2 regions of the Marinobacterium sp. BA1 genome follow, and region 2 is predicted to be linked to the other one. Evidence: riboswitches for the same ligand, from Rfam matches in the RefSeq annotation. Region 2 holds a riboswitch; the other holds the start of a gene.
The links. A riboswitch is a leader RNA that binds a small molecule or an ion and turns the genes downstream of it on or off. The one in region 2 is predicted to bind thiamine pyrophosphate.

Region 1: another riboswitch for thiamine pyrophosphate. It lies ahead of ACAM29_RS09265 (NUDIX hydrolase); the one in region 2 lies ahead of thiD (bifunctional hydroxymethylpyrimidine kinase/phosphomethylpyrimidine kinase).

The regions. Positions count from the first base shown of each region.
Region 1 covers NZ_BAAFHC010000001.1:1,916,723-1,923,170, forward strand. Annotated here, with positions in the region: gene ACAM29_RS09255 (MFS transporter) at 1-1,223, opposite strand, end outside; gene ACAM29_RS09260 (LysR substrate-binding domain-containing protein) at 1,370-2,266, shown strand; TPP riboswitch at 2,304-2,422, shown strand; gene ACAM29_RS09265 (NUDIX hydrolase) at 2,453-2,917, shown strand; gene ACAM29_RS09270 (hypothetical protein) at 2,889-3,020, opposite strand; gene ACAM29_RS09275 (FAD-dependent monooxygenase) at 3,092-4,204, opposite strand; gene ACAM29_RS09280 (LysR family transcriptional regulator) at 4,310-5,218, shown strand; gene ACAM29_RS09285 (hypothetical protein) at 5,494-5,880, opposite strand; gene ACAM29_RS09290 (PaaI family thioesterase) at 6,168-6,448, opposite strand, start outside.
Region 2 covers NZ_BAAFHC010000001.1:2,938,019-2,944,466, reverse strand. Annotated here, with positions in the region: gene ACAM29_RS14305 (ABC transporter permease) at 1-719, opposite strand, end outside; gene ACAM29_RS14300 (ABC transporter ATP-binding protein) at 719-1,456, opposite strand; gene thiD (bifunctional hydroxymethylpyrimidine kinase/phosphomethylpyrimidine kinase) at 1,460-2,278, opposite strand; TPP riboswitch at 2,336-2,432, opposite strand; gene ACAM29_RS14290 (CPXCG motif-containing cysteine-rich protein) at 2,533-2,724, shown strand; gene ACAM29_RS14285 (CHAD domain-containing protein) at 2,740-3,633, shown strand; gene ACAM29_RS14280 (methyl-accepting chemotaxis protein) at 3,766-5,394, shown strand; gene ACAM29_RS14275 (MBL fold metallo-hydrolase) at 5,458-6,099, shown strand; gene ACAM29_RS14270 (DUF502 domain-containing protein) at 6,096-6,448, opposite strand, start outside.

The DNA of each region.
Region 1 (6,448 bases), 1.0 Mb from region 2:
GGACGCTCATGCACCAGCAGGTGAGCAATTGCCGACAACACGCCTAAGGCGATGGAAATATACCAAACCTGATCGTAGCTCGCGTAGCGATCAAACAAAACACCGCCGAGCCAAACCCCAGCAAAGCCCCCAAGCTGATGACTCAGGAATACAAAACCAAACAGAGTACCCATTATACGGGGGCCAAACATGGTCAGAACCAGCGCGCTGGTCAATGGGACGGTGGAAAGCCATAGTCCCCCCATGACCAATGCGAAGATCATCACCGAGGCCGGGGTGACTGGCTGAGAGATAAAAATGATGATTACCACGGCTCTAAGGGCATAGATTGCCGCAAGCACGTAGGGTTTTGGAAAAAACATGCCGAGGCGCGAGGCGAGCAGCGTACCGAATATGTTTGCGAAACCGGCCAACGCCAGTGCCTGTAGCCCTAGAGCACGCAATTCATCTTGAGAGGCCGAGGAGACACAGAAATGCTGTACGTAATTGGGCAGATGAGCAGTTATAAATGCGAGATGAAACCCACATACGAAAAAACCCATATTGAGCAACAGATAGCTCGTGTGGCCAAAGGCACTTCTAACCGTTTGAGTGACCGGAGCATACTCAGCGCGACCGGACAATGGTGCTTCGTTCACTCGCAGAAGAGGGATACACAGAGCCATAGGCAGAAGCGCTCCGGTTATCACAACAACCATAAGCCGCCAATCAAGCCACTCCGTCAACCACGAAGCCAGCAATGGCAGGATGACTTGTCCAGCGGAGCCAATGGCCGATGTGATACCGAGATAGTGGCTGCGCCTGGCTTCGGGCGCGGCTCGTCCAATCACGGCCAGGACGACGCCGAATGCCGTCCCGGATATCCCCATACCGACAAGCACACCGGCACCAAGATGCTGAGCCAAGGGTGTCGTACCAAAGGCGCAAACCACCATTCCCACCACATAGAAACCGAAGCCCAGCCACAATGCACGACGATCACCAAACTTGTCGGCGATCATTCCGAAGCCCGGCTGTGCAAGCCCCCACACCAGATTCTGAATAGCGATTGAAAGCGAAAACACCTCGATTCTGCCACCGAACAGCTCGTCGGACAGCGGCTCGATAACACCACCAAAGATCGCACGTACCCCAAAGGCCAAGGCCAATACAAAGCCACCAGCAAATACGATTGGCATCATCTCCGGATTCGAGCCTTTGGAGGCTTTTCTATGAAGCATCATGGCTATCTCACTCTTGCACCTTAAGTCTTTGAGGAAAATTGATTGGCAACTCAGCTGCCTGTCACTCCTTATTGACGCCGATGCTAGCACCGAGATATTCTTTTTAATATCGAATATATTTTAAATAATAGTTTTGGATTTTTGAAGTGAATATTGCTTTCGACATTGATGCACTACGTGCGATTGTGGCCGGAACTGACCTACACAGCTTTGCAAGAGCATCCATGCAACTGGGGCGCTCACAGTCGGCAGTCAGCATGCAACTCAAGAAACTGGAACAGCAGGCTGGCACACAGCTATTCATCCGCAAGGGCAGAAATCTGGTCCCAACCGAAGCTGGAGAGGTATTGGTGGCGTATGCCCGCCGAATTATCGCTCTCAACGATGAAGCCGCACTCGCACTCGGCGCGACGGCGACTTCTGCCACCGTTAGGCTTGGCCTGCCACAGGATTTCTTTGAGGACGTGATGCCTGCAGCCTTGTCTGCATACTCCCGCAAACACGCGGGAGTACACGTCGAGATTCAAGCTGGCCCAAATCACGTACTTGCGGAAGAGGTTCGGGCTGGCCGTCTGGATGGTGCCATCGCCTTTTTCCCAGCAAGCTCCGCTGGTGAAAGTGACGGTGATCTCATTTGTGAGCTTCCCACGCAATGGTTGGCACATGAGCGCTTTATGAATGATTCCCTCGATGACCGGGTACCATTGGTGCTATTCGACCATCCCTGCCTCTTCCGACAATCTGCACTAGCCGCACTCGATCAGGCGGGTAAGCGCTGGAAAGTAGCAGTGACAACACCAAGTCTTCCGGGCATCTGGGCCGCGCTTCGTTCGAATCTCGGTCTTGCAGTGCGGACCCAGCATGGCATGCCTAAAGACATCAGGTGTATTGGCGAAAAATTTGATCTGCCCGAACTCCCACCTACTGCCCTTAAGCTGCTCTGTGCTTCGAATGCTAGCCCGGCAGCGCAAGATCTATTCGAAATTCTGTACCATGAGACGATCAATCAGGTCGCTCCAGGTGGAATAAGACAGACCTACTAACCTGGTACTGCGCCATTCGAAAATGCCTGATATGCTTCTCATTACCGAGGGGGCACCCACCAAGGGGCTGAAATACTGTTGGCGATGCTGCAGCACAGTGACCCTTTGAGCCTGAATCGGATCATGCCGGCGAAGGGACAGGTTTTGACGCCTCATACCTTCGCTGGCCTCGCAAACGAGGCTGACATGTTATCAACGACAGAGAACACCCCCACCATTCGACCAATCGCCGCTACGATTGCCGCCGTCTATCACAAAGAAAAGATACTCTTGGTACGCCGGGCCAACCCGCCGGACGCAGGCCGCTGGGGCTTCCCCGGAGGGAAAATAGAGGCTGGCGAATCGATTGAACTTGCCGCCGTCAGAGAACTATTTGAGGAAACCGGGGTGCAGGGTCGTGCACGTCAAGTATTCACGGCGGTGGACGCCTTCGACCAGGACGAAAGCGGCCGGATACATCAGCACTTCGTGCTGATTGCGGTCCTTTGTGAATGGATTGCCGGAGAGCCCGTAGCTGGAGACGATGCGCTTGATGCGAAGTGGTTTAGCCTCGACGAACTGACCGATGCCGGCCTTGCCCTGAGTCTCGATGTCGCCAAGGTCGCCCGTCAAGCAGCCGCTATCACCCTTGGACAAACGAACGGCTCATGATCTCTAGTATTCTCACCATTGCTGGCACAAACACAGATGGCACACCTGCTTCCGCTTCTTTCAGGATCGGGATGATCTGTTCTTCAGTGAATCGCTTCTTCATGTTCATCGCCTTTCTCTGTGATGAACATTACTGACAGCTTCATGGATTAGAAAGTGGGGAGCTGGTCACAACTACTTTAATCCTTGCATCCAGAACTGGCTGAGTTCAGTAGCAGAAATATGGGATGCCGGCAGCAGCGGTTCAGGTTGTTCAGAAAATATCTTCTTAGCTACCTGTCTTCCAACCAATTGAGCTGCAGAAGTTTTAACATTCCTCTGTTGATAGAAGCCTTGCAAAGCGACTTCCAGCTCATCGGTCTCCATCAGTAAGCGGGCAAGGTGCCATGCATCTTCTAGCGCCTGACATGCCCCCTGACCAGAGGTCGGCAAGGGAGCATGGGCCGCGTCCCCGATAATTATGACATTGTCTTGATGCCAATAGGGAAGAGGATCAATGTCATGAACAAAAATGCGATTAACCGATGCTCTATCACAGGACTGCAACACATTTTGCACTGGATCGGGCCAGTCCCGGAAACGCTGATTCAACTCCTCGTACCAATGGGCCCCGGACCGCTCCCTGTCGACAGCGGCGTTCCAGGCTCCCGCCCAATAGCACCACCCATCATTCACCGGGACAATTCCAAAACGCTCACCTAGACCGCGGAAGTCATGAATAGCGTTATCCAAAGCACCCTCTCGCTGCCTGCTCACTCCTACGACATTGACAAACCCGTGATAACGAGGAGTCACTTTCTCCGCATACAATGCCTGGCGCACGACCGACTTCATCCGTCCATCGGCCCCGACTACCAGGTCAAACTCCTGGCTTAACTTCGTCACATCCGCGGCTGTGATTGAGCAGTCAAACTTGATCTTCACCCCTAGGTCATCGAGCGCACCGGCCAGTAGACTCATCAGATCACGCCGCAATACCGTCACACTGGGAAAGCCGCAGAGCGAGTTTACTGCCATGATATCGAACTCAGTTTGCAGGACCCCATGCCGGTCAAATTGACGCATAGTGCCTGGCGCGCCTCCCATACGCTTGACCTCCTTGTCCAGCCCAATCTGCTGCATGACAAACATGGCATTGGGCCATAGCGTAACACCAGCACCCATGGATGAGACAGTACTGCCACGCTCAAATAGGCTGACCTGACAGCCCCGTTTCGTGGCGAGTATTGCCAGTGCTATCCCGGCAACACCGGCACCTACTATGGCAATTTTACTAGTTCTGATCATCGACTCTCTCCTGATTTATGCAACTTGATAGTGACTGTAATGAAACCCAAATTCATGATAAATATGATTTTATAGTTTTATTAATCTCATATTTTGGGATAATCAATGATAGAGAAAGTCGAAATTCAGTGGTTGCTGTGCTTCCAGGCTGTCTATGAAAGGCTGAGTTTTAAGCTCGCAGCTGAGCAACTACAGCTGCCAACATCCAATGTCAGTCGGCACGTCGCTTTGCTAGAACGACAACTTAATGTGCGGCTGCTGGAACGTACAACGCGTAGGATGACTCCAACAGCAGCCGGTAAGCAGCTGTATCGATCCATTACACCACTCACTCAAGCCATGGATCATACCTTGGAAGAGGTATCCCTATTTGGAGATTCCCTATCCGGCCACTTGAAGATCATTACACCAGATCTCCCATTCATGGCTGATATTCTCGCGGACTTTTGCATTCGACATCCTCAAATACAGCTCAGTTGTGACACCCAACTGGACCCAACAGACGGACTACTGGAAGGATTCGATTTGGTGTTACGTTTTGGACGTGGACCCCTGGAAGATTCTAGCTGGGTCGCCAAAGAAATCCTGCGATGGCCGAGCTGTGTGGTGGCTGCACCAGAACTTCTGAAACATCATCCATCGCCACAATCACTGGATGAACTGACCAAAGCCCCCTGTATTACCAGTATGTCGGTACTCCAAGGAACGCCTTGGCGGTTTAAACAGAACCAAACCGTCCAAGTTAGATCCAACTACAAGGTGAACAGTGGCCAAATGGCCAAGGCCGCTGCACTGAAAGGGCTTGGCTTCGCCATTTTGCCCCTTCATGCCTGTCAATCAGACATCGACAACGGATCCCTTGTTAAAATTGACTGTAACCGCGAACCAGAGGATTTAGTGCTATATGCGCTTTATTCCGGAAGAAAGTACCCACAGAGCAAAGTGAAGGCGTTTCTGGAACACCTGCAGTTAGCACTCGCTCATTTGAGTGTACGCAAAAAAGAAGACACCTAACTGACTGAGCATCCGACATTGTGGACCGCGTGAAAAGAAATGCGGATGAAGTGCTTCATGGACAGAGTTCCTTTCCATGCAGCTGGATCCAACGATACTACACACGCCGACTCTACCCGTAATCGGTGCGAGCTCAATCGGATACAGCAGGAATTAGCTCATGCAGCGGACTTATTCGCTGCTTTCCTAGCTGATTGACTCATTGATGTATATTTTTCCCACACAACACTGCGCTCATCCTCGATCAATTTTTATTTATCTCAATGTCCTGTGATCTATCCTGAATTAATAGTCACCGAAGAGCACCAATTTTTTTCCCATTTCTTTATTCGGTTTTTTACAGGAGCACCATCATGATTAATCCTTAACGGCGTTGCGAAAGCCAGCTCATCAGGAAAACAGTCACGGCTAATCGCCCCATAAACTTTTCCACCTGATTCAACAGTCACACAAACCAACATTCCGCATTTTCGACATTCATGAAATACGGCAGTCTTCGTTCCTTGCTGGACTTGGCCATAGAATGAAAAATCCCTTATGTGTATTTCCACGGCAGTGCCAGCCTGGAATACATACTGAGCATTGTGGGCTGTGCAGTATTCACAATCACAAATGACGGGATGAACTTCGCTGGCACGGTCAAACTGCCACTCCACTTTCATATTCGTACATCTACAGTGCCCAATCACGTTGATCCCTCCAAATCATTCCTTACAAATGGATCCCCGTACCAACTAGTCCAGACCTTTAGAGGAGCAGAGTGTCACGCCAACATTTTTCATATCTTTTTTCTCCCTTGGGATAGAGCTGAGAAATCGCATCTGTGACCAGCATAATCCTGAAATCACGCTCACAAAGTCGTTTTGTACATTGATGCTGATCAACGCACCGTGGTTTAGGTCAAGGTTGTGTAGCGATTCATTATTCTTTCCTGCTTACTCCTCAGTTTTTATGATTGCAACATTGTCATGATAGTTGCCGTCATCGTCGCTACCGGTTTTTCTTCGCCATATTCCGAGCTGTACAATGCAGCTTCCACGACAGAAATTGTTTTGCCTGGCTTGACCACAGTTGCCTTCGCAACAAAGTTATCCCCCTTGGCTGGGCGCAACAGGTTTACCTTGAATTCCACGGTGAGCACATCCGCTCCTTGTGGCATCAGTGTAAATGCAGCATAGCCACAGGCACTGTCCAGAATAGTCGCGACAATGCCTGCATGGATATAGCCGT
Region 2 (6,448 bases):
GTGAGCCGCCGTGCGATCAGGTTGACGGAAAAATAGAGTCCAAGCGCCATTACGGCGAGGACCAGCAGGGCCGCGAACATCAGGTCTACCTGCATGCGCGCATTGGCATTCAGCATCAGATAGCCCAGCCCACTGGAAGAGCCGACCCACTCACCGACGATGGCACCAATGGGGGCGACCGATGCGGCGACCCGCAGGCCGGATCCAAGTGCGGGCAGGGCCGCAGGCAGGCGGATCTGCAACAGCTGGGTACGGCGACTGGCGCCGAGGGTACGTGCCAGCTGCAGGTAACCAATGGGCGTTTGACGCAGGCCATCAAAGCAGGCGGCGGTCACGGGGAAGTAGATGATTAATGTGGCCATGGCGACCTTGGAGGCCATGCCGTAGCCAAGCCAGAGCATCAAAACCGGCGCCAGTGCAAATACCGGGATCGCTTGGCTGACCACCAAAACCGGCAGCAGCCAGCGGCGCAGGCCGCCCCAGGTCACCAGTGAAAGGGCACTGGCCAGTCCCAGCAGCACGCCGAGCATCAGGCCCAGCAAAATCTCGATCAGGGTGACACCGGCGTGCTTCATCAGCAGCGGAAACTGACTGAACAGAGTTTCTAGCACGCGCAGGGGGCCGGGCAAAATGAATGTGGGGGCATCGGTCAGCCCGACAATCAGTTGCCAGATCAGCAGCAACCCGGTGGTGATGATCAGTGGACGCAGAACCTGCATCATGCGGCACCCTCCATCAGCAGCTCAAGCAGCTGTGCCTGCAGCTCAAGCAGGGCAGGGTCGGTGACCGGTCTGGGTGTGCTTCCAATCGGCACTATCGGGTCCGACAAGCGTGCTGGGGAGCCCTGCAGTACCAGGACACGATCCGACATGCGCAGGGCTTCCAGCGGATCATGGGTGATCATCAGCACGGTTCGATCGGCCAGCAACTCGACGGCCAGGTCCTGCAGTTTGAGCCGGTTGATCGCATCCAGTGCAGAGAAAGGCTCATCCATGCAGACCAGAGGCTGATCCTGAAACAGGGTGCGGGCCAGTGCCACACGCTGGCGCTGACCGCCGGACAGCTGCCCCGGCAGGGCAGTGGCTCGATCGTTCAGACCCACCTGCTGCAGCAAATATCCGGCCAGTTCACGCTGTTCGCCTGAGGGTTTGCGGCCCTGCTGCAGCCTGGCGCCAAGCAGCACGTTGTCTTGAAGATTCAGCCAGGGCAGCAGCAGATCCTGCTGGGACATCCAGGCCACGCGGCCAGCCAGCGGCAGGCCATCACTGCAGTGAATCTCGCCACTGATGCTGGCCTCGTCGGCAATGCCGCAGAGCAGCTGCAGCAAGGAACTTTTGCCGACACCGGACTGGCCCAGAATGCAGGTCCACTGCCCACTTGGCAGTGTCAGATTCAGGTCGCTGAATACGCAGTGCTGCTGCCAGTTCAGGCTGGCTTGACGAAGTTCAATATCCAAGGCTCACCACCAGGCGTGGAAGTGATGAGTTGGGCCGTGCCCTGAACCCACCTGTAGCCGATCGGCTGCCGTGATGGCTGCTGTGATATAAGTCTTGGCTTCGGCCACGGCAGTGTGCATATCCCGCCCCCTGGCCAATCCGGCGGCAATCGCGGAGGAAAGAGTGCAGCCGGTACCGTGGGTGTTGGCGGTGGGGATGCGTTTGGCCGGCAGCCAGTGGGTCTGCCCGTCCATCAGCAGCAGATCGGCGCTGTCGTCACTTGCCGAGTCGGTCAGGTGGCCGCCCTTGACCAGTACCGCCTGAGGGCCCATTGCCAGCAGCTCTCTGGCCTGTGTCAGCATTGCATCCGTATCGGTCGCTTCCGGTGCGCCCAATAATACGGCTGACTCCGGAAGGTTGGGGGTGATCAGGGTCGCCAGCGGCAGCAACTCGCTGCGCAGCGCCTCAACTGACTCGTCTGCCAGCAGCTTGTCGCCGCTTTTGGCGACCATGACTGGGTCAAGCACGATATTGCGAAGGCCACGGTCACGCAGAATAGTCGCGATGGTTGTAATGGTTTCCGGACGGCTGAGCATGCCGATCTTGATCGCATCGATGTGGATATCGTCCAGCACGGTATTAAGCTGATCGGCGATAAAGGCGGGTGGAACGTCGTGGATGGCACGAACTTCACGGGTGTTTTGTGCCGTCAGGGCGGTGATCACCGAGGTGCCAAATACGCCAAGTGCTGAAAAAGTCTTCAGATCCGCTTGAATACCGGCACCGCCGCCGCTGTCGGAGCCGGCGATAGTGAGAGCGATGGGTGTGTGTGCGTGTGTCATGCGGATGCTCCAGTACGGGAGAAAACCGCACCAGCCATGGGCATGCATGGAGTGATAGTAACGGTCATCTCGATTTCCTACGCCGGTACAAGCCGGATCAGGTTCAGCGGGTCTCATCTCAGCCCATCCAGTGTGGGCACCCCGACCAAGAATCTGTGGCTAGTTTAGGCACAAGCGCTACCACTGTCTATGCTGTAACCAGATGCCGGCTGCTTTCAGGTCAGGCCGGCACCTTTTGAGCAGGAGTAGATGCCATGAATCCGCTGGAAAATGTCGATCTGTTGTGCCCCTGGTGCGGTGAGCCGATCAGTCTGATGATCGAAGTGACGGAGCCTGAGCAGGAATACACAGAAGATTGTCCAGTCTGTTGCAGCCCGATTCAGGTTCAGGTCAGCGTAGGTGATCAAGAGCGCCCCGAGGTTAGCGTTGAGCGTGAGGGTGGCTAGTAACAGGGAGTCGTTATGCAACCAGAAATTGAAAAAAGCCGGCAGAGACTGCTGGAGTCGAGTCAACCGCTGGACGTTGAAATACGCTGCAGTGCTCTGCAATTGCTAACCAGTATGTGTGACCGACTTGCGCTGCGGGCTGATGCCGATACCGAATCACTGAACGAGATCGTGCACCAGACACGTGTGGACAGTAAGCGCCTGCGTGCGCTCTGGCGTCTGCTGAAGCCTGGGCTGAAAACCACGGACTACAGCAGGCTCGAGCGTTTGAGCAAGGGACTGGCCAAGCCGCTTGCCTCCAGTCGCGATGCGCAGGTCATGAAGGAAACGCTGGATTGGGTGAGTGCAGACCTCCCGCCGGATGTTCGCCAACGATTGTTGCCGGGGTTGGTGCAGGTACTTGGACATGTGACAGTGAATGAACCGGCATTGTTGCAGGTTGTGCAGACACTGCTGAGGCTGGAGCAGGCTATTGTGGCCGTTGATCTGAGTTCAATGAGTAAACGACATCTGCACAAAGGGCTGAAGCAAACCTGCCGCAAGGGCAGTAGCCTTTCCCACGAAGCACTGCAAAAGCATGCCATGGAGCCGATGCACCGCTGGAGGAAGTGGGTCAAGTTACTATTGTTCCAAAGTGGTTGGTTGCTGGATGAAACCGCTCCCAAATGGATTAGCCAGGTTAAAGCGCTCGGAAGTGCTCTGGGACGACTGCATGACCTGGATGTACTGACTGTACAGATGGAAGAGGCTCGTGCCTGTTTTTGGCAAGAGGATCTGGATCAGGTGAGCACAGGCATTAAGGCAATCCGCCTAAAAGCGCTTGCCGAGATTGATACCCTTACCGACGAGATTTACGCAAAGCGGGCTCGCAAGAGGGCAAAACAGTTGTATCGGCGCTGGAAGCATTAGGTGTTTAAAGATTAGGCAGTATTCATATAAGCATATGATTTAAAGGATCTTTACCTCGATAGACACTATGTTAATCTGTGCGCATTAGGCGACGAAAGTTGCGCAAATTATGAATTAAGCAGGTAGGCCCCCATGTTTTTCAAAAACCTCAGAGTTCGTGCCAAATTATGGCTGTTGATCGGTATTGCCGGTTTTATGTTGCTGTTTCTAACTTCGACAGCACTGCTGGATATGCGCCACTCACTTCAGCAGGAGCGTGAAGCCCAGCTGAATTCATTACTGGACACTACCTTGAGTCTGACAGCTTCCTTGCAGGCACGGGTAGCTGCGGGCGAGCTGAGCAGCGATGAGGCGCGGCAGCAGGCACGTACTCTGTTGGAAAACATGCGCTATGCCGGCAATGAGTATTTCTTTGTTCTCAATGCCAACGCCGACATTCTGGTACATGGGGGCGATACGTCTCAGGCAGGTCGTAATCTGAAATCAGCAAGAACCCCGGATGGGGTACCTGTATTTGCGCAGATGGCAGCGATGATCGGCGGTGGAAAAAAGGTAGAGGCATTTAGTTATCTTTGGCCCAAGGCCGGCAGTACCGAGCCTCAACCCAAGCTGACGCTGGCCAAATCCTTTGAGCCCTGGGGTTGGGTGATTGGCACAGGGGTATATATGGATGACTTGAATGCGGCGTTCATGGAAGACCTCATACACCTTAGCCTTCAGCTGCTCGTTGCCCTGGCCCTTCTGATACTGTGTGCGATTCCTATCGGGCGCACGATAATAATGCCTCTTGATATTATCAGTGACGTGATGAAGCGTGCTGCCAATGGTGATCTTCGGGTGCGTACCGAACTGACCAGCCGGGATGAGCTGGGCAAGGTGGGTCGGCGTATCGATGAAACTCTGGGCGTGTTCCAGGATCTGGTACACCAGATTGCCGGCTCGGCGACCCAGGTATCAGCCAGCGCTGAAGAGTTGGCCCGCAGTGCCGAGGAAACCAGCGCGGCGCTGGATGCACAGGCGCAGGAAGCTGAGCTGCTCTCCACCGCCATGAACGAGATGGCCGCCAGTGTGCATGAGGTCGCCCGCAGTGCCGGTGAAACGTCGGCGGCGATTGAAAGTGCCGATCATGAAGCCGATGAAGGCAATCATGATGTTGAAGATACCGTTGAGCGTATTCAGGCGCTTGCTCGCGAAGTTGATGCAGCGGCTGAGGTGATTCAGGCTCTGGAAGGTGACACGGTTCAGATCGGCCAGGTGTTGGGCCAGATCCAGGCCATTTCCGAACAGACCAACCTGCTGGCGCTGAATGCGGCGATTGAGGCGGCTCGCGCCGGTGAGTCCGGCCGAGGCTTTGCGGTGGTGGCTGATGAAGTCCGCCAGCTGGCGCAGCGGACCCAGGGCTCTACCGAAGAGATTCGCAGCATGAACGATCGTTTGCGCTCGGCTGCTCAGCGGGCTGTTGAAGTGATGGAGCGTTCCAAGGAGCGTGCGGATGCCAGTGTCACAACAGCCCAGCATGCGGGCAAGGAGCTGAGCCGTATCGTGGAACAGATGGCGCTCATTCGTGACATGGGCGTACAGGTGGCAGCGGCGGCCGAAGAGCAAAGTCAGGTATCGGAAGAGATGAACTCCAATCTGCTGCGTATCACCCAAGCTTCTGAAAGCACGGTTGCGGCTGCGAATACAGTGGCAGCCAGTGGTGAACAGCTGCAGCAGCTGTCACGCAGTCTGCAGCAACAGATCAATCGCTTCAGTACCTGATCTGGGCCTGTTGGCAACAGGGGGATATACTGGGGCGAAATGTCTGAACATGCGCGGAGAATTATGAAATATCGCATCATCCCGGTAACCCCGTTCCAGCAGAACTGTACTCTGCTCTGGTGTGAGCAGACCGGCAAGGCAGCCGTGGTCGATCCCGGCGGAGACCTGCCCCTTATCAAGGCTGCCATTGCCGAAGAAGGGGTAACGCTGGAAAAGATTCTGCTGACTCACGCTCATATAGACCATGCTGGTGGAACCGCTGCGCTGTCTCATGAGTTGGGTCTGACCATTGAAGGGCCGGGTCACGAGGATGAGTTCTGGATTGAGGGATTGCCCAAGCAGAGTCAGATGTTCGGTTTTCCGAATGTGGATGTGTTCACGCCGGACCGTTGGCTGGAAGAGGGTGATCGTGTCAACTTCGGTGAGGTTGAACTGCAGGTGATACACTGCCCGGGACATACGCCTGGTCACGTCGTGTTTTACCACGCAGACTCGTCACTGGCACTGGTGGGTGATGTTCTGTTTCAGGGCTCCATTGGCCGCACGGACTTCCCGCGGGGTGATCATGCCACCCTTATCCGCTCGATCAAGGAAAAGCTTTTGCCATTGGGCGATGAAATACGTTTCATACCCGGGCACGGTCCCATATCGACCTTCGGTCAGGAGCGGCTGACCAATCCGTTCATTGCCAGTCGGTTTGGCTAATGTTCCCGACTCTTTGAGGAAACACCACCGCTGACGATAAAGGTGGTAACGTCCCCGGCCGGCTGGTCCAGAGCTGTAACCCGGTTGGCAGGGACGATAATCAGGTTTCCGGCAAAGTTGTATGATTGTGGCAGGTAAACAGCTACCTCTTCATTCAACCCCCAGTGTGATAAATCCTCAGCTGTGATGAATCCGGCAACACGCACACCGGCTTCTTCGCTCAAGCAAACCAGTACTGGCTTGTTGAAGCGCTTGTCCTCACCCAACAGTGCGTTGAACAGATCTCCTACAGCGTTATAGAGCAGCTTCACCAGCGGTATCCGCTTCATCAGTTGCTCAAATCGCCTGA